Regions from separate parts of the Bradyrhizobium genomosp. III genome, predicted to be linked through region 1. Evidence: predicted binding sites of a transcription regulator. Region 1 holds the regulator's gene; each other region holds the start of a gene.
The links. Region 1 encodes LexA, which represses DNA repair genes until DNA is damaged. Its sites were predicted from a motif close to TGTTCNNNNTGTGTTCNG; they were not measured.
Positions count from the first base shown of each region.

Region 2: recA (recombinase RecA) is a predicted target of LexA. The motif match lies at 2,065-2,082, and genes of this name have one in related genera.
Region 3: IC66_RS0122615 (single-stranded DNA-binding protein) is a predicted target of LexA. The motif match lies at 1,881-1,898, and genes of this name have one in related genera.

Region 1 is NZ_AJQF01000336.1:31,469-34,727, reverse strand. It holds gene IC66_RS0127165 (molybdopterin molybdotransferase MoeA) at 140-1,351, shown strand; gene lexA (transcriptional repressor LexA) at 1,528-2,229, shown strand; gene IC66_RS47195 (hypothetical protein) at 2,792-3,226, shown strand.
Region 2 is NZ_AJQF01000165.1:8,573-11,831, forward strand. It holds gene IC66_RS0114295 (hypothetical protein) at 1-779, opposite strand, end outside; gene recA (recombinase RecA) at 884-1,972, opposite strand; gene IC66_RS0114305 (hypothetical protein) at 2,272-2,472, shown strand; gene IC66_RS47695 (hypothetical protein) at 2,628-2,795, shown strand.
Region 3 is NZ_AJQF01000263.1:13,413-16,671, reverse strand. It holds gene IC66_RS0122625 (outer membrane protein) at 1-620, opposite strand, end outside; gene IC66_RS0122620 (outer membrane protein) at 856-1,605, opposite strand; gene IC66_RS0122615 (single-stranded DNA-binding protein) at 2,054-2,551, shown strand; gene gyrA (DNA gyrase subunit A) at 2,909-3,259, shown strand, end outside.

The DNA of each region.
Region 1 (3,259 bases):
CGCCAGGCCTGAGCCTGCCTTCGATCCAGGGCCGGAAAGCGGCAAGATAAATTGTGCCCGCATTTTTGCCTCTGCTCCCGCGCTCGGCTAGAAGACTGTCGGAACATTTCGTCCGAACGTGCCGAGCAGGAGTTTCGCCGTGGCCTTGATGCCGGTTTCCGACGCCCTTGCTGCGGTGCTGGCGGGTGCAGAGCCGCTGCCTGCAGAGATGGTTTCACTCGACGAAGCCTACCATCGCGTGCTCGCGCAGGACGTCGCTGCGCGGCGCACCCAACCGCCCCAGGCGATGTCGGCGATGGACGGCTACGCCGTGCGCGCGGCCGATGCGGCAACGATCGATTCCAGGCTGACGATGATCGGTGAGGTCGCAGCGGGCCGTCCGTTCACGGAAAGGGTCGGCGCCGGCGAAGCCGTGCGGATCTTCACCGGCGGCGTCGTTCCCGACGGCGCCGACGCAGTCGTGATCCAGGAGGACACGATCGCCGAGGGCAAGCACATAACGATCAAGGAAGCCGCGATCGTGGGTCGGCACATCCGCCCCGCCGGCGTTGATTTCCGCGAGGGTGACGTCCTCCTGCGCAAGGGAACCCGTCTGACAGAGCGCGATCTCGCCCTCGCCGCTGGAATGAATCACCCGCAACTCGCCGTCTGCCGTCGTCCGAAGGTCGCGATCCTCGCCACCGGCGATGAACTGGTGATGCCGGGCTCGACGCCCGGGCACGGCCAGATCGTCTATTCCAACGGCTATGCCCTGCACGCGCTCGCCCGCAGCGAGGGCGCCGAGACCATCGACCTCGGTGTTGCCGCCGATACGCTGGAGGCCACCACCGCCGGCATCCGCCGCGCGCGCGAAAGCGGCGCCGACGTCCTGGTCACGACCGGGGGCGCATCGGTCGGCGACCACGATCTGGTCCAGCAGGCGCTGAAGGACGAAGGCATCGCGTTGGCGTTCTGGAAGATCGCGATGCGGCCCGGCAAGCCGATGATGCACGGACGCTTAGGGACGATGGGCGTCATTGGCCTGCCCGGCAATCCCGTGTCGTCCTACGTGTGCGCCTTCCTGTTCATGGTGCCGTTGATTCGCGCGCTGTCGGGCCGTTCGGTGATTCATCACCATCGCGAGCGCGCCGTGCTGGGCCGCGATCTCGGCGCCAATGACCAGCGCGAGGATTATCTGCGCGCGCGCCTGGAGCCGCGCGACGACGGCACGCTCGTCGCCCTTCCCGTCAGCCATCAAGACTCCTCTCTGCTTGCGAATCTTGCTGCAGCACAGGTACTTCTCGTGCGCGCACCGTTTGCGCCAAAGGCCGAGGCCGGCAGCCCCTGCGAAGTGCTGCGGCTCCCCGTCTGAACTGCGCGGCCACACGCATTCCGCGAGTTTCGCTCTGTTCACGGTAAATTAAGCAGTTGCGGAACATGTATCGAACATATAGTGTCCGTTCATGATTTGTTTCGAGGATGTAGCGGCTTATCGCTGAACTCATCGTCTCGGAATCGAACGACATCAACCGGGGGACTTTGGTCGAGATGTTAACGCGCAAACAATACGAGCTTCTGCGGTTCATCAGCGAACGCTTGAAGGAAAGCGGCGTGCCGCCGTCCTTCGACGAGATGAAGGATGCGCTCGACCTGCGCTCGAAGTCAGGCATCCACCGCCTGATCACCGCACTCGAGGAGCGCGGCTTCATCCGCCGGCTGCCCAACCGCGCCCGGGCCATCGAAGTGATCAAGCTGCCGGAGCTCCAAGCTGCCGCCGGCAACCGACGCGGCTTCACGCCAAGCGTCATCGAGGGCAATCTCGGCAAGCTACGCGCGAGCTCCAGCCCGTCCGCGGACGAGGGCGAGCGGCCCGTTGCGGTGCCCGTGATGGGCCGCATCGCGGCCGGCACCCCCATCGAGGCGTTGCAGACCCGCAGCCACACCATCAGCGTGCCGCCGGACATGCTCGGCTCCGGCGAGCATTACGCGCTCGAAGTGCGCGGCGATTCCATGGTCGAGGCCGGCATCCTCGACGGCGACATGGCGCTGATCCAGCGCAACGAGAGCGCCGATACCGGCGACATCGTGGTGGCGCTGATCGACGACGAGGAAGCCACGCTCAAGCGCTTCCGCCGCCGCGGCGCCTCGATCGCGCTGGAGCCCGCCAATGCCGCTTACGAGGTGCGCATCCTGCCGCCGAACCGCGTGAAGATTCAGGGCAAGCTGATCGGGCTTTACCGCAAGTACTGATACCGGAGTCTTCAGCGCCTCGCGCGCGCCTTCGGTCGGCATCGCCGATCAGAGATTGGAGCGGATGATGGTCCGCTCCGGCTGGATAGTCTTTCTGGTTCTGCACAGATTGTCCGGCCCCTCCCCCTTTTCGCGACATCCTCGGCAGGCCGCGGGAAGCAACATCGCTTCGCGGCCTTTCGAGTTCGAGGGGGACAGCCCAAATGCGCCGGATCGTTTGAGCGCAGCCGCAGCAACGCTGGTCGCATCATCATGTCGGCTAGGACACGGCCGTGATCCAGAAAATCCGCAACGACCGCAATGCAGCGCGCACGCAGCCGAGCTGACGATACTCGGGCTGGCTGGTTTCGCCGGTCGTTGACGCGCGCCTGCCAAATGCACGGAAGCCGACTTTGTTCCTATCGAATTCGGAAAAGATGGAAAAGATAATGTGATCGGGGCTCGCGGATCCCAGCCGCAGATTTGCCTACAACCAAGCAGACCGTCACGTGCTTCCACTCTGGTAGGGGCCTGCGCCTCCAAAAGGGGTGCGGGTCGCTATCTCTGCATAGAGGAGCACCCGATGTGTGACTACAGCCTGCATGCCGTCGCGACGCGCCCCGCAGAAGTCGGCGAGACGATCGTCACGACAACATTCCGCGGCACCTCGACGCGCGGCTTCGCCTCCGAAGCCGATCTCTCCGTCGCGGTCTGCCTGCTGCCGGGAACGGAGCTCGCCTTCGCCGATAACGTCCGTTACGACAACCGCTGGATCTGGACGCGCACCGTCAACTCCCGCGTCGGCAAGTTCGGCAAGATCGATCCGCACATTCCCGATCGCCATCATGATGCGATCGAATTCCCGGACGGCAAATCCGTGCTGGTGACGCAGCTCGTCGAGGGCCAGCGCGCAACCGTGCTGCAACTGCCGGTGACCCAGCCGATCGGCGAGCGCGAGCACAAGCCGCAGATCATCGCCGACAGTCGCCCGACGGTCACGCGACTGCCGATCGGCTGACGCCCTCCGGCCCGGCGGGTCCGGGGCCAGGAT
Region 2 (3,259 bases), on a different contig from region 1:
CAGCTTGCCGTCCAGACCCGCAACCGCTGGCGCAGGGCCGAATGCGAGCCCTTCGAGCAGCGCGCCCAACTCCCACGGATCGAACACACGAGCCTCAGAGGTGCCTGACCGAAACAGCTCATCGGTGCGACTGCGTCCGCTTGCCATGAGTTCGAGAAGCCGCGTCTCGGTCGCCCCGGCGACGGCAGTTCTGAGAGCAGGTCTTCCATGGCCGGTTTCAGGAAAGACAGCTTGCCGAGCGGCCTATCGAGCAGCCCAACGCAGAGCTCGGGCGTCGGCGCGCGATAGGCCTCCCACGCGAGGGTCGCGCTTTCAAGATCGCTTTCCGCGATATCGAACTGCTTCACGTCACGATGGCGAAGCTCTGAGGGATCTGCTCCGCGCAGATCGAAATCGACGAGTCGTAGTCTCAGACTCTCAGTAAGTGACGGCTCGAAACGCAGGTAATTGAGGATCCAGATCAGCTGCAATTGACTGTTGGGTTCGGGGTCGAACCACAGTTCAATGAGATCGACCCCGTAATTCTTGCAGACCCAGAGCAGGGCACCGGCTCGATCCTGGCGCCTGATGAGGGGCGACTGACGCACGGGGACGCAATCCGACCAGTGCATTTGGTCGACCCACGTCCTGGACTCCCGCCAGCCGAGATAGCGGATGAGGTGGTCAGCCGTCGGAAGTGGCCCCGAAACGAAGCGATAGATGAACGGGATGACCATGTCGGCGCGATCGGCGAGGGCAAGACCGACGCCCGCCGAACTGGTCAGGATCACACGCTTCATCGTCGGCGCACCTCACCCTTACGCAAAACGAAACGGGCACTGACGACGTCGGCAACTCAACGTCTTCAGCGCCCGCTCCTCGCGAAAAACTTTCGCGTTAGGTCTTACTCGTCCGCCGGCTCCTCGCCGTCGGCGTCGCGCTCCGGCGTGCCGGCGAGAATTTGCTCGGCGATCAGGCCGGAGTTCTGGCGGATCGAGGTCTCGATCTTGGCGGTGATGTCGGGGTTGGCCTTCAGGAACGCTTTCGAGTTCTCGCGGCCCTGGCCGAGACGCTGGCTGTCATAGGAGAACCAGGCGCCTGACTTCTCGACGATGCCGGCCTTGACGCCGAGATCGAGGATCTCCCCCATCTTGGAGACGCCCTCGCCGTACATGATGTCGAACTCGACCTGCTTGAAGGGCGGCGCCAGCTTGTTCTTGACGACCTTGACGCGCGTGGTGTTGCCGACAACTTCGTCGCGCTCCTTGATCGCGCCGATGCGGCGGATGTCGAGGCGGACCGAGGCATAGAACTTCAGCGCGTTGCCGCCGGTGGTGGTTTCCGGCGAGCCGTACATCACACCGATCTTCATGCGGATCTGGTTGATGAAGATCACCATGGTGTTGGACTTGTTGATGGAGGCCGTCAGCTTGCGCAGCGCCTGGCTCATCAGGCGGGCCTGCAGACCCGGCAGCGCATCGCCCATCTCGCCCTCGAGCTCGGCCTTCGGCACCAGCGCCGCGACCGAATCGATCACCAGCACGTCCACCGCACCCGACCGCACCAGCGTGTCGCAGATCTCCAGCGCCTGCTCACCGGTGTCGGGCTGCGAGATCAGGAGCTCGTCGATGTTGACGCCCAGCTTCCTCGCATAGACCGGGTCGAGCGCGTGCTCGGCGTCGATGAAGGCGCAGATGCCGCCCTTCTTCTGCGCTTCGGCCACCGTATGCAGCGCCAGCGTGGTTTTTCCTGAGGATTCCGGCCCGTAGATCTCGACGATGCGCCCCTTCGGCAGGCCGCCGATGCCGAGCGCGATATCGAGCCCGAGCGAGCCTGACGACACCGCCTCGATGTCCATGGACCGGTCGTTCTTGCCGAGCTTCATCACCGAGCCCTTGCCGAACTGGCGCTCGATCTGAGAGAGCGCGGCGGCCAGAGCTTTACTCTTGTCCATGGAAGATCCTTCGACGATACGCAGGGCAGTGGCGGACATTGGGTCGTGCTCCTTATGGCGAGGATTCGCGTGAGGGACAAACGATTGGCGAGGCGGCTCGTCGATAAAAGCAACGTACCCTATTTGTTCTAGGTTCGCAATATGTTCTTTTGCGGATTTGAGGCTTTGTCCGTGAGCATCGCCACGTCCCCCTCCCCATTCGCGTTGTGCACACAACTGGACAGACGCGGCTCCCGTTAATGGTCCTCAATGGGCCATCACCGCCCCAACCGTGGCCACTATCGGTGACGAGAACGCCGATTGCGCTCCCGCCTTCATCGCATGAAAAGGAGCGCGCCATGCTCAAGCGGCGACGTTTCAAGCAGCAGTTGACCCTTCAAGACCGGCTCTCCGCATGGGTGAAGCAGGTCCAGGAAGAGGCCGCCAGGCTTCCGCCCGGGCCCGAGCGGGACGCCCTGCTCAAGAAGGCCCGCCAGGCCGATGTCGCCAATCATCTGCACGACTGGGTCATATCCCCCGGGCTGCAACCGCCGAAATAGCAGGGCTGTCGCAACGTCATTCCCCGGCCGAAGCTGACGCTCATCAAAGACGCAGCCGCCGGCCGCCGTCAGAATTCCGCAATCCTGCGGCACCGAACCTTTTCGCGGTCTCGGGCCTTCTCCAGGATGGGACCGCAACTCTGGGGACCTCAGTCATGACGGACACCACGAACCGCGATACGATCAGGCGCAATCCCCTGCTGGAGGCGGCGCATGAGGAGCTGATGAAGTTCGAGCGCCAGGAAAACGAATTCCGCAAGAAGGACCGCCAAGAGCGCGCCGCCGAGCTCCACCTTCCCCTGAATGAAATCAAGATCCACTAGACCCAACCGGGGGCTTCCGAAGCTGACAAGAGCGCCGGCGATACGGCTGGCGGCGGCCCTTTTGATGACCTTGCAGGAGGTGGCGGCGGGAGGCGGTCGCCCTATCACCGCAAGCGCGTTGACGGCATCCAAACACCAAGTTTAAGCCATTGAAAGCACAACGGAACTTCCATGCAGCCTACTGTGCATGGGGTTGTTTTCCAATTTTGCGGCATGCCCTGTACCCCGTTCATCCAGGGAAAGGCTGCCGCTCGCGTGCCTGTCCTTAAAGCAGCGCCAGCAGCACGAGGCCGATCACCAGCACCACGAAGCCAGCCGCTGTCGCGGCGGCGAATGACCGCTCTACGTTATCCATGATGCCACCCCGTGGTCGGCGTGCCACGTTTCCCCCATGGCTGCGCCGAACGCTGTGGAATCTTGCCGACCGGTGTGTCCGCAGTTGTGCGAACGGATGTCGAAATTGG
Region 3 (3,259 bases), on a different contig from region 1:
GTGTGGAAGTTGAGCGTGCCGGTGGTGATCGGAGCGCCGAGACCGGAGAAGTAGGTCTCGCCACCGAGGCTGCGATAGAGGTACTCGCCCTTGACCGACCACTGCGGAGCGAAGAACGCCTCGACGCCGGCGCCGACGGTCCAGCCCGAGTGGAACTTGCTGTCGGAGACAGTCACGCCGAGCGCGCTGACGCTGACCTTGTTGTCGATCCAGGCGTAACCACCGGTGCCGTAGAACAGCACGTTGTTGACGGCCCAGCCGATGCGGCCGCGGACGGTGCCGAGCGCGTCGGTCTTGGACGACACGGTGAGGCCGAGAGCGGTCGCCGAGGCGCTGACGTCAGCCCAGGAGCCATCGGCCTCGATGCCGAACACGACGTTGCCGGTCTGCCAGTTGTAGCCGGCGGTGCCACCGACGAAGCCACCCTTCATCTTCGGGTCGCCGGAAGCGCTTTCCCAGGCGCCGCCACCGACGATACCGAGGTAGAAGCCGGTCCAGTTGTAGACGGCCGCCGCCGGAGCGATCGGAGCCTTGGTGTAGGGGCGGGCTGCGAGGTCGGCCGCCGAGGCGGGCGCAGCGAGAGCGAACAAACAGGCCGAAGCCAACAAAACCTTCTTCATTTTCAACTAATCCCAGTCCCAGTTTCTGTTGTTGCCTTCCTGACCGGAAGGGCAGCGGACTCAACGGCCCAACTGACGCCGTGCTTACACCACCAAAGCCGCAAGTTGTGTCTCCGAAAAGCCACAGCGGTCGAAAAGGTGATGGTTACTGACTTATTGCCTCCCGTTCATGTCGCGCCAAACGAAAAAGGCCGGCGCGAGGCCGGCCTTAGACGTCAATGATATCAGATGGATATCAGTAGCGCGCGGCGACCGGCGCACCCCAGTTGAAGTGATAGTTCACACCTGCCTTGACCGTGTGAACGGTATCGGTCCACTCGGAGCGGTTGGTCACGACGGGGCTGTACTGAATCGTGCTCTTGCCGAAATCGATGTAGTTGTATTCGACCTTGGCCGACCAGTTCGGAGCGAACATGTATTCCGCGCCGGCGCCGACGGTCCAACCCCAGCGGGTGTTGTTCTGGATAAAGACGTTTCCGGGGATGCCATCGTAGCGATGCTGAATGTCGCCGACCGCAGCGCCGCCGCTGACGAACAAGAGAGCGGGGCCGGTCGAGTAGCCGAGACGGCCCTTGATGTCGCCGAAGCCGCGGATTCTCGTGAAATAGGTGTCGCCGAGGCCGGCATTGATCTCGGCCGAACGACCGTTGATGTCAGCCCAGTGATAGTCGCCCTCGATGCCGAACACCCAGTTGGCAGCCTGCCAGTTGTAGCCGACTACGCCACCGACAAAGCCGCCGGTGGTGTCGTAGTTCTGACTTCCAGCAAAGATCGCCGTATTCGGACCGCCAAAGAAGGTTTCGTCGCTGCGGCCCCAGGCACCACCGCCCTGCACACCAATGTAGAAACCGGTCCAGGTATAGATCGGAGCGGGGGGCGCGATCGGCGCCTTTGTATAGGGACGGGCTGCAAGGTCGGCAGCACCGGCCGGAGCCGAGAGGGTCAGCGCAACCGCGCCGGCAAAGCCAATCAAAATCTTCTTCACTGTAATCTCCCCAGTCGTGTCCGCCTCTCTGAGTTCCCCAAGGCGGACTATCAGGCGCGAGGCCCATTGCATCAATTCCAAGCACGACGATAGCTCGATTCCGCGGCAGAGTCCGTGCCCGGAGTGCAACAGTTGGGTGTAATCGACCTACTTCTAACTTAATGAATGTTAAGTGATTTTGCCGTTCACGGGAACCCCGATTTGGTTCCATCCCAATTGCCATCACAGCGCCATTTAGACGCCATCCAGTCTCCACATTTGGCGGCGATTTCTGCAGGAACAAATCTGGAACAGACCGCCGGTCGGTGCTATATGTGGGGATAACCTTGGGGGTGACGGGCTGAGCAGCCCCTGCAAGCGTATAGGGTCGCCCTAACAGGGCGCAGAGGAACGCGGGCAGTGCGCTCGGCCTTAGGAAATTCAGTGGCATTCGGAGTGGAGAGCGGCGATGGCGGGAAGCGTCAACAAGGTCATTCTGGTTGGAAATCTCGGCAAGGATCCTGAAATCCGCCGCACCCAGGACGGGCGGCCGATCGCGAATCTGAGCATCGCGACCTCCGAGACCTGGCGCGACAAGAACAGCGGCGAGCGCAAGGAAAAGACCGAGTGGCATCGGGTCGTGATTTTCAATGAAGGGCTCTGCAAGGTCGCCGAGCAGTACCTGAAGAAGGGCGCGAAGGTTTACATCGAGGGCGCGCTGCAGACCCGCAAATGGACCGACCAGAGCGGCGTCGAGAAATACTCGACGGAGGTCGTGCTCCAGGGCTTCAACTCGACGCTCACGATGCTCGACGGCCGTGGCGGCGGCGGCGGAGGCGGCAGCTTCGGCGACGAGCCGGGCGGCGATTTCGGCTCCTCCGGACCCGTCAGCAGCGCACCGCGCCGTCCCGTGGCCGCCGGCGGCGGTGGCCGCAACAGCGACATGGACGACGACATCCCGTTCTGAGCAGGGACCGGACGATGAGGGGGCGCAGGCCGGCTGAGCGGCGCCTTCCCATTTCGTGTCAGCAAACCTTACTAATCGGCAGAAAGGGCTCGGGATTTCCGGGCCCGCTTCATGTTTGGGTTGAACTCGGATTGCGCCAGCGCAATCGCGTCGACGGCGCGCGCCGGCCGCGCGATTGACGAGGTCCCGGAGGTGATTTCGGAAGGCCTGTTCCGGGTCTCTCCGAGACGCTCTCCGTAAGGCCGTAAGTTGTTGGAAAAATAAGCGGAAAAAGCGCTTCCCTGAAGCCTGCGAGGGTGGTTATCAGGGTCTCGATGCGCTATATGATTCCCAGCTAAAACCTCACCGGATTTCCCCTTGGCTGACGACGACGACAAGCCCGGCGACCAGCCGGCGCAACCCTCGGATATTCGCCCCGTCTCCATCTTCGAGGAGATGAAGAAGTCCTATCTCGACTACGCCATGAGCGTGATCGTGGCGCGGGCGCTGCCTGATGCCCGGGACGGTCTGAAGCCGGTGCACCGCCGCATCCTGTTCTCGATGAACGAGCAGGGGCACACGCCCGACAAGAAGTACGTCAAATCCGCCCGCGTGGTCGGTGACGTCATCGGTAAGTATCACCCGCACGGCGACCAGTCGATCTACGACGCCATGGTCCGCATGGCGCAGGACTTCTCGATGCGGGTGCCGCTGATCGACGGCCAGGGC